DNA from 3 places in the Arthrobacter sp. TmtSoilC48 genome. Region 1 is predicted to be linked to each of the others. Evidence: riboswitches for the same ligand, from Rfam matches in the RefSeq annotation. Region 1 holds a riboswitch; each other region holds the start of a gene.
What was found. A riboswitch is a leader RNA that binds a small molecule or an ion and turns the genes downstream of it on or off. The one in region 1 is predicted to bind S-adenosylmethionine.

Region 1 (3,267 bases):
CCAGGTCCAGTTCATCATCAAGACCGTAGGCATCTTCTTCCTGATGCTCCCGTTCGTCATGAACGCGGCCGGAGGACTGGACGGCATCCGTGAGCGTGTCGATGCGAGCTTCTTCCAGATCGACGGAATCGGCGTCCAGACGATCATCACCTACTTCGTCGTGTACACACTCGGACTCCTGATCGGCCAGGACATCTGGCAGCGCGTCTTCACGGCCAAGACTCCCAAGGTTGCACGCTGGGGTGGAGCGACCGCCGGCGTTTACTGCATCCTCTACGGTGTGGCCGGTGCATTGATCGGCCTGGCCGCCCGCGTAGCACTGCCCAATATCGATGTCGCCAACCTCGGCAAGGACGTGGTCTACGCCGAAGTGGCAACCCACATCCTGCCCATCGGCATCGGCGGCCTGGTCATGGCCGCAGCTGTTGCAGCCATGATGTCCACCGCTTCGGGTGCCCTGATTGCCGCCGCCACGGTGGCCCGCGCAGATGTTGTTCCGTTCGTGGCCAGCTGGTTCGGCAAGACCATCAACACGGACGACACCGAAAACCCCGAGCACGACGTCAAGGCCAACCGTTACTGGGTTCTTGGCCTGGGCATCGTCGCGGTGCTGATCTCCATGGCCGCGCAGGACGTGGTTGTTGCCCTCACCATTGCTTACGACATCCTTGTGGGCGGCCTCCTCGTCGCGATTCTTGGCGGCCTGGTGTGGAAGCGCGGCACTGGTATCGCTGCTGCATGGTCCATGGCAGTGGGCTCGGTATTGACGTTGGCCTTGTTGATTCTGTTCGCCACTGGAGTCATTCCAAGCGTCGATGGCGTCTACGCCAACGAGCCCATCTACTACGGCCTCGCGGCCTCGTTCGTCGCCTACGTGGTGATTTCCCTCCTCACGCCGCCCACCGAACCCGAAGTCCGGGCCGCTTGGGAAAAGCGCGTGGCCGGAGCGGTATCTGACGAATTGCCCTTGGAAGCCCACCCCGTCAGCAGCCACAACGCCAGCTAACGGCCCAGGGCCGCAAGGCATCAGATAAGAACTGAACAAAGCAATGTTCGACGGCGGCGCCGCCCCTTCCCGGGGCAGCGCCGCCGTTGCGCTGTGCGGGGGCGAGCGGATCCGAGGGCCACACTTCTCCCGGACAGCACTCCTCCAGTACAGTGGTCCCAGCTTCAAGAGAGGTGGCGCCAAGCTCCGACTGGCCACACACCAACCCCATGTTCACGGGTGGTTCGGATGAGGAAGCGGCCCGCCCCGGACCAGAGACAACCGAGCGGGCAAGAGCACTCCCCAAAGGAGCAGTCCTTGCCGTACCAAGGCGTTACCACCCCAAGCCAAAGCAGCCCCACCAAAACCGAAGCGCCCACTGTTCCGGTGATTCCCGGCGTCGACCTTGTCCTTGGGACGGTGACGCTGTTCCTGAACGGTGGCCTGGCCCGGTTCCGGCACCCCGAAGCGCGCCTGTTGGCGCATGCCCTTGCCCAGGCTGTGCGTCCATCGCGGTGGTGTGAATCGTCGAGGACGTTGACGGTGACTGTTGCAGCGCTCGGGCGTCCGGCGGGACTGGAGCGGCATTTCACCTTCGGTGAAGATGGCCCTGCCTAAGAAACGGTCCTAGAATTCCTCGTCTTCTTCCCCGCGGAATTCTTCGGTTTCATCCAGGGGGACAACCCGCTCGTCGTCATCCGGGACGTCGATTTCCTCCACCCAGGGTTCGTCGACTTCCTGGTCATCGCTGTAATCGTAGGCGGGATCCGACTCGATGGTCTCCCGTTCGGGGTGGTTGGCGTGCGGTTCGGTGGTGTCCATGCTGCAACCTCCGTCTGGTGGGCTGGCAAGCAGCCTGCTGACCGAGTGCGGGGAGGGCCCCCGCCCCTGTCCTTCCATCTGAGCACTGTGCCTGAAGAGGGTCAAGGCAACGGCCCACATGGACCCAGGGAAAGGCTCCAGGCAGAGGATTGCAGCTTCGAAAATTAAGGCATGCCGAACATTCCAGCTAAGGAATACCGGCCAAAAATCCCCGCCAATAAGCGGTACAGTGGGCGTGCAATGGGGCCGCAACTACCCCACCCAGCACAGGAGAAAAAGTGCAGAAGCACCAGGAATCCCACGGTTCGTCGAGCCCCGCTCCGGACCCCGCCCCCGGATCCGGAACACCGTCCCAACCAGCCCGGCCCACACCGGCGGACATCAGGCGCTGGCGTCAATACCTGGCCGACGAGCGTGCCGAAGCCGCCGTCTACCGGGAACTCGCCCAGCGTCGTGACGGCGAAGAACGGCAGATCCTGCTCGCCCTGGCCGAGGCCGAGGGAAGGCACGAGGCACACTGGCTCAAGCTCTTGGGAGAACACGCCGGAATGCCGAAGGGAGCTTCCACCCGCAGCCAGCTGCTGGGCTTCCTGGCCCGGCACTTTGGTTCCGTGTTCGTCCTCGCGTTGGCGCAGCGCGCGGAAGGCCGCTCCCCCTACGGAGCCGAACCTGCCGCGACTCCAGCCATGGTTGCCGACGAACAAATCCACGAAGAAGTTGTCAGGGGCCTTGCCACGCGTGGCCGCAACAGGCTCTCCGGTACCTTCCGTGCCGCTGTTTTTGGCGCCAACGATGGCCTGGTGAGCAACCTTTCACTGGTTATGGGTATGGCAGCAACCGGCGTTCCCAGCCCGGTGGTCCTCATGAGTGGCGTGGCCGGTTTGCTGGCCGGCGCCCTGTCCATGGGTGCTGGCGAGTACGTTTCGGTCCGCTCGCAACGGGAGTTGCTCAGCGCCACGCTGCCCACGCAGGCAACCCTCACAGCCGCCCCTTCTTTGGACATCGAGCACAACGAGCTTGTGCTGGTGTACTTGGCCCGCGGCATGACCCGTGAGGCAGCCGAGCACCGTGCCGCCGAACGCATGGGACTCTTCAGCTGCGACTGCGATCCCAGCCTCTCCTTGCAACCGGAGAAGGAGCAACCCGCTGACAACCACGAAACCGTGGGGTCTGCCTGGGGCGCTGCGATGTCCAGCTTCTGCTTCTTCGCCTCGGGTGCGGTCGTGCCCATCCTTCCGTTTATTTTCGGCATCACGGGTGTGGCGGCACTGATAGTAGCCGGTGTGCTGGTGGGGATCGCGCTCCTGGCGACCGGCGCCGTCGTCGGGCTGTTGTCCGGGACCTCACCGCTGAGCCGTGGCTTCCGGCAGCTGGCGATCGGCCTGGGCGCCGCGGCCGCCACCTACGGGCTTGGCCTCGCGTTCGGAACGATGATCGTCTAGGCGGTAATGTTGGTTCGT
Region 2 (3,267 bases), 3.1 Mb from region 1:
AGCAATGCAAACGCGGCATCCTTGGCCGAACGCCCGGAGGAGGGCAGCAACTCGAAGGTCAGCACGGTACCGCCGGCCTTCATTTGCTTGGCTGCCAGCTCGTACTGAGGGTGCGATTTCAGCAAGGGGTACTTGACCCAGTTGATGGCAGGCTGCTGCTCGAGCCATTCCGCGATTTTCAAAGCAGACGCCGAGCTGTGGTTCACCCGCAGGCCGATCGTCTCCAGGCCCTTGGTCAACACCCAGGCATTGAAGGCGGAGAGTGAAGGTCCGGTGTGCCGCATCAACTGCTTGACCGGGCCATCGATGAATGCCTTGGTGCCCAGGATTGCGCCGCCGAGGACACGCCCCTGGCCATCGATGTGCTTGGTTCCGGAGTACACAATGACGTCCGCGCCCAGGTCACCGCAACGCTGGAGCAAGGGTGTGGCAAAGACGTTGTCGACGACGACGGTCGCTCCCGCAGCATGCGCCAGCTCGCTGACGGCGGCGATGTCCACGATTTCCTGCATGGGGTTCGAGGGCGACTCGAAGAACACGGCGGTGGTCGGTTCGGAGAGGGCAGCCCGCCACTGGTCGAGGTCGGGACCGTCGACGAACACGGTCTCCACGCCCCAGCGCGGCAGGATCTCGTTGAGGATTACGAAGCACGAGCCGAACAGGGAACGGGCGGCAACCACGCGATCACCGGCAGCCAGGAGGGCACCCAAGGCGGTGAACACCGCGGACATGCCTGACGCCGTCGCGAAGCATGCCTCGGTTCCTTCGAGCAACCGCAACCGTTCCTGGAACGTGGCTACAGAGGGGTTGCCGTAGCGGGAGTAAACGAAGCGTTCGTCCTCGCCGGTGAAGGCGCGTTCGGCGGCGGCAGCGGATTCGTAGACGAAGCCGGAGTTCAGGAAAACGGGTTCGGACGTCTCCTGGAAGTTGGTACGGTCAAGGCCGCCGCGTACTGCCTGGGTGTCAGGGCTCCAGCTGGCGGCATCGGGATTGAAAGTCACTTAGTCGTTCCCCAGGTTGGTTGGCAGGCCGCGGTTCTTCCAGCCGTTGATGGTCCGTTCGCCGTAGCGGTCCGGGTCGCCTTCGAAGCCCTCAAGCACGTTGTAGGCGGTGAACCCGGCCTGCGTCGCGGCGATGGCGGCCGAGATGGAGCGCTGGCCTGAGCGGCAGATGAAAACGAGTTCCACGCCCTCACCCTCGGGTGCCTGCTGCTGCAGGTCCTCGATGAAGCGGGAGTTGGGAATGCCACCGGCGAGGTTCCACTGAATGAACAGGGGATCATTCTCTGTGGCTTTGGTGTCCGGGATGCCGATGTGGGCCCACTCGGCCTCGGTGCGGACGTCTACCAGGATTGCGCCTTCTTCAAGCTTGGCCCACGCGTCCTGCGGGGTCAGGTCACCTGCGTAACTCATGCGTGTCCCTCGAATGCTTCTTCGTCGTCGTCGTTCTCCAACTGGTCAACAGCATTCGCGACGGCGGCGTCTGCGTTGGCGATGGCAGCGGGCAGGACGACCGCCTGCGCCACGATGACATCCGTGCCATTGAACGTGGCTGCCGGGCTGCCGTGGAGCACGTAGCCGTCGGCGAGGGCCGTGGTGATCCGCTCGCAGAATTCACGGGTATCCGGACCTGTAATCAGGCGGTAGGAGAGTTTTTCTTCAGTGGTTTCAGGCATTGGCTGGTGCTCCTCAGTCACGCTTGCAGTTCGAAGTGTCGATACGCCGAGTAGTCACCTGAGGCACCCCGCCGGAGAGAGGGTTGCCGACCAGCAAGTCAGGGCTTGGCGCTGGTGCTCATTACTCAAGAAAAACGTAACATCCCGCGGCGGCGGCCCGCACTTGCAAGCGGTTACGCGGTCGTCATGTTGCGTAACCGGCCGGTGCTGGAGTAGCAGCCCAAATGTGACGCCCCGGGAGCATAATTGACGCAGTACGACCCCCTGTAACTTCGCAAGAAATCAGGTCGCGGTGAACGGACAAGGCAGCTCTACACTCAAGCCCATGCTGCATTTTGGATGGTTCGTGGGCCACGGTTTTGGTGTCCAGGGATGGGGAACTCCCGGCTACAGCCTGGGCTACGACTGGAAGAAGCCTGCCCTGTATCAAGACGCCGTCCGCGCGTTTGAGCAATCCGGCCTTGACCTCTTCATCATCGAGGACTCCCTTACTGTTCCCGATACCTATGGCGGCACTGCCGAGGTCTCGCTGGCACACGCCTCCTTTGCGCCCAAACATGATCCCTTGGCCCTGGTGCCGTACCTCCTGTCCGCAACCGAGCACCTTGGAATCGTCCCGACGGTCAGCGCATCGTTCTATCCGCCTTTCACTGCGGCCCGCCTCCTGGCCACGCTGCAGCATTTCTCCGAGGGGCAGTTGGGATGGAACGTTGTCACCTCCGGCAGCGACCTCGCAGCGCAGAATTACGGTTTGGACCAGCAGATTGAACACGACCTTCGATATGAGAAGGCGGAGGAATTCGTCGACGTCGTCCGCAGGCTTTGGCGGAGCTGGGAACCGGACGCCGTCCTTGAGGACGTTGAGGCCGGCGTATTCGCCGACCACACCAAAGTGCACCCTATTAACCACCAGGGTGACTTCTTCAAGGTCCGCGGTCCCCTCAACACCGCACCTCTGCCGGAGGAGCCCGTACTGGTGCAGGCCGGCGCTTCTCCCCGCGGCAAAGCGTTCGCGGGTGGGCATGCAGACGTGGCGATCGCCTTGGCCCGTGGCGTTGACGGCATGAAGGCCTACCGGGATTCCATCCGTGCCGAGGCTGCCAAGGCGGGCAGGAACCCCGACGACGTCAAGGTACTTTTCGTGCTAAAGCCCACCGTGGTTGGTTCATCGGCCGAGGCCGGGGAGTTGCGTGCGCAGCGCCGGGAGCTAACCCAGCGTGATATCGACAGCCAGCTCAATTCGATCTCCTACCTGTCCGTGATCGACTTCAAGCAATTCGACCTTGATGCGCCGTTGCCCGAATTGAGCACCAACAGCAACCAAGGCACGTTGGAGCACTTCGCCAAGGCGGCACCTCCGGGGTCTACCCTGCGCCAGATCCTTCAGGCACGCAGCGGTGGCGCCGGTGATTCGATCATCGGCACGGTTGGTGAAATCTCGGATTATCTCGAGGAGACCGGCGAGGCTGTGGGTGGCGACGGCTTCCTCTTCTCCGGCTTCGTGGACCCCGTCACCGTGCACGGCGTCTTGGACAAGCTCACTCCCGAACTGCGCCGCCGTGGCCTGTTGAGGAAGAGTTACGGCGACGGTG
Region 3 (3,267 bases), 2.0 Mb from region 1:
AGCTCTGGCCCAGTTCGTGGCGGCGCGTGGCATGCAGCTTGGGACCACCTGGCCTGGCAGCGCTGCCGGAAACACTTCCGCCGGAAACACTACGGGAAGGCACGGCCACGCACAGACTCCTTTACCGCGAACGCCGGTTACCCTACGAATTTACCGCACAGTACGTGTACATCAGCAACCGTGCTGTTTCAGTCAATAGTGCTGTGTCAGTCAATAGTGCAGGGTGCAGCCCCTGCGGTGCCCGGCGTGTTTGGCGCCCATTCCGGGTAGCTGCGGTGGTCGTTTGCCGGCACCCAGCGGCCTTCGTCCACTACATAGTCCCAGCCGAGACCCGTGCGCTTGAGTTCCTCGATACCAGCCAGCAGCCGCGTGGCATCCTCCAGGCGGGAGCCCACGCCGAAGCTGGCTCGCAGTGAGCCGGATGGGAGGCCCAGCCGCTTGAGGAGGGGATGGGCGCAGAAGCGGCCGTCACGAAGTCCTACACCGTGTTCGGCGGCGAGGTAGGCGGCGACCAGTCCGGCGTCGAATCCTTCCACCGAGAAATTGACCACGCCGATGGTGTCCTCGGAGTCGCTGAAGATCCGGTGGACCGTCACGCCGTCGATTGCTTCAAGTCCCTGTACGAGGTAGGAGCGGATTCCAGCTTCATGGGCATGCCAGGCATCCTGATCCAAGCCGGCGAGCACCTGCGTCGCGCGGGCCAACGTTGCCGCACCCAGGACATTGGGGGAGCCGCCCTCGTGGCGGGCGGGACCTGAGGCCCAGCTGACCGAGTCCAGGCGCGCCTCACGAACAGCGCCTCCGCCAGCAAGGTGGGGAGTACCGGCGTCGAGCCAGTCGGGACGGCCCACAACGACGCCGGCGCCGAACGGAGCGTAGAGCTTATGGCCGGAGAACACGATGTAGTCGACGTCTGCGGCGGCGATGTTGATGCGGCGGTGGGGGGCAAGCTGCGCGGCGTCCACCACAATCCTGGCACCGTATTCGTGTGCAAGTGATGCGAGTTCGGCGATCGGCAGGATTTCACCGGTCACGTTCGAGGCACCGGTGACCGCCAGCAGAGATACGCCGCCTTGGCTGAGTTCCTCGCGGAGCTTGGCCAAGGTAGCGGTCAGTGTCGAAGCAGCTACGACACTGCGGTGGGGGACGCCCTGCCAGGGAAGGAGATTGGCATGGTGCTCGATGTCCAGGTAAAGGACCTCGCCCGTTGGCTTTCCGTCGAGTTGCGGGAGGCAGCCCGCCAGCAGGTTCAGCGAGTCCGTGGTGTTCCGGGTGAAGATGACGGAATCATCCGGACGGCCGCCGACGAATTCACGGACGATGTCGCGGGAGTTCTCGTAGACCGAGGTGCTGATCTGGGAAGCGTAGCCCGCGCCGCGGTGGACACTGGCGTAGTAGGGGAGGATCTCGTTGAGATACGCAGAAACGATGGTCAACGCGGGAGCGGATGCTCCGTAGTCGAGGTTGGCGTAGCGGACGTGGCCACCCTGGATCAGGGGAGCTTGCAGCTCCGCGCCTGTGACGGCGGCCAGGGGCCTGCCCGCAGCGGCTTCGTGCGCTGCTTCTTCGACCGCAAGGGACGGCAGAACGGTGGAGTTGAACGTAGCAGTGCTCATGGGACCTCACTCAAGAGGGACCCCCTATGGGGATCCGCGCTTGCCGTATCCGTTCCGGACCGGCCAGGTCGTCACCCGGGGCACCCCACCGCGAATGGAGGGTTGCCGGCCAGCAAACCGGGGTTTAGCGCTGGCACTCGTGACCTGTAAAGAGGTTAGGCCACGCATCTGGCCTGCTCCAAAGTCGCTTCGCTTTGTTAAGCAGATTGTTACGAAGGGTCCGGAATCCCGGTTTTGGGCGAAGAAAAGACGGCGGATGCCCCGAAAAGGAGGCTTCCGCCGTCGAAAATTCTATGCTCAGCCGGTTGGCCTGTTGGTCCGCCGGGTCAGAGGAGGTCATCCAATGCGGGGTTTAGCCGCTTGAGGACCTCCGAATGGAGGATGGAGTTGGTGGCCAGGGCGTTGCCGCCGAAGGGGCCGTCCTCGCCTTCCAATGAGGTGAAGCGGCCGCCGGCTTCCGTCACGATGGGAACCAGTGCTGCCATGTCGTAAAGATTCAGCTCTGGCTCGCAGGCGATGTCAACAGCCCCCTCGGCTACCAGGCAATAGGACCAAAAGTCGCCATAGGCGCGCGTGCGCCAGATGTCTTCCGTCAACCCCAGGAACTCGTCCAGATTGCCGCGTTCCTTCCAGCCGGAGAGGCTGGAATATGACATTGAAGCATCGGCCAACCGCGAAACGTTGGACACCCTGAGCCGGGTGGCTGATGCCAGGGAGCGGCCCATGTAGGCGCCCATGTCCTTTGCTGCCCACCAACGCTTGCCCAGCGCCGGGGCGCTGACAACTCCAACGACGGGCTCGCCTTCGTCAACGAGCGCGATCAGGGTAGCCCACACGGGAACGCCCCGAACAAAGTTCTTGGTGCCGTCGATGGGGTCGATGATCCAACGCCGGGAGCCGTGGCCGCTGCTGCCGAACTCCTCGCCGAGGACGGCGTCACGGGGGCGCGAGCGTGACAATTGGCCGCGGATGGCTTCTTCCGCAGCCTTGTCGGCATCCGTCACGGGCGTGAGGTCAGGCTTGGTCTCGACCTGCAGATCCAAGGCCTTGAAGCGGTCCATGGTTTGGGCGTCCACGGAATCCGCCAGCACGTGGGCCAGTCGCAGGTCGTCGTTGTAGCTGGAAACGGGTTGGGTCATGCCACCAAACTATCGTGAAACGTTCCCTGCAGTTGGATCGCCTTGCGCCGACACTTAGTTGACCGTACCCAATTCCTTGGTCTCTTTCGCTTCCATACGCGGGTCCGCGCCCAGCAGCCGCCGGAGCGAAGACAAACGGGCCACTCCGGAAGGACCCGCGTGTCCCTCGTTCACCCAGGCATCAAGTCCGCAATTGATGGCGCCGGCATCGTGCTTGCAACCGCGTTCACAAGCTTCTGTGCCCGGTTCCAGGTCGGGGAAGGAATGCAGGATGCGGTCGGGGTCCACGTGCGCCAGTCCGAAGGAGCGGATACCGGGGGTATCGATGATCCAGCTACCCGGTGGGGCGTCTGCCAGCTTCAGGGCCAACGCCGAGGACGACGTGTGCCGGCCCCGCCCGGTGACGGCGTTGACACCACCGGTAGCCCGTTCGGCTCCCGTCAGGGCATTGACCATGGTGGACTTCCCGACGCCCGAATGGCCCAGCATGACAGTCACTTTTCCATCAAGGT

Region 2: it holds a riboswitch for S-adenosylmethionine, as region 1 does, so the genes downstream of both, AC6I97_RS05150 (DUF1737 domain-containing protein) here and AC6I97_RS19235 (hypothetical protein) in region 1, are expected to answer to the same signal.
Region 3: it holds a riboswitch for S-adenosylmethionine, as region 1 does, so the genes downstream of both, AC6I97_RS10135 (aminotransferase class V-fold PLP-dependent enzyme) here and AC6I97_RS19235 (hypothetical protein) in region 1, are expected to answer to the same signal.

What each region holds. Positions count from the first base shown of each region.
Region 1 is NZ_AP046049.1:4,176,863-4,180,129, forward strand. It holds gene AC6I97_RS19230 (sodium:solute symporter family protein) at 1-1,006, shown strand, start outside; SAM riboswitch class IV at 1,169-1,288, shown strand; gene AC6I97_RS19235 (hypothetical protein) at 1,304-1,603, shown strand; gene AC6I97_RS19240 (hypothetical protein) at 1,613-1,807, opposite strand; gene AC6I97_RS19245 (VIT1/CCC1 transporter family protein) at 2,086-3,249, shown strand.
Region 2 is NZ_AP046049.1:1,076,646-1,079,912, forward strand. It holds gene AC6I97_RS05140 (O-succinylhomoserine sulfhydrylase) at 1-1,001, opposite strand, end outside; gene AC6I97_RS05145 (rhodanese-like domain-containing protein) at 1,002-1,412, opposite strand; gene AC6I97_RS05150 (DUF1737 domain-containing protein) at 1,409-1,675, opposite strand; SAM riboswitch class IV at 1,690-1,801, opposite strand; gene AC6I97_RS05155 (NtaA/DmoA family FMN-dependent monooxygenase) at 1,968-3,267, shown strand, end outside.
Region 3 is NZ_AP046049.1:2,149,826-2,153,092, forward strand. It holds gene AC6I97_RS10130 (class I SAM-dependent methyltransferase) at 1-103, opposite strand, end outside; gene AC6I97_RS10135 (aminotransferase class V-fold PLP-dependent enzyme) at 207-1,616, opposite strand; SAM riboswitch class IV at 1,648-1,761, opposite strand; gene hisN (histidinol-phosphatase) at 1,943-2,755, opposite strand; gene rsgA (ribosome small subunit-dependent GTPase A) at 2,810-3,267, opposite strand, start outside.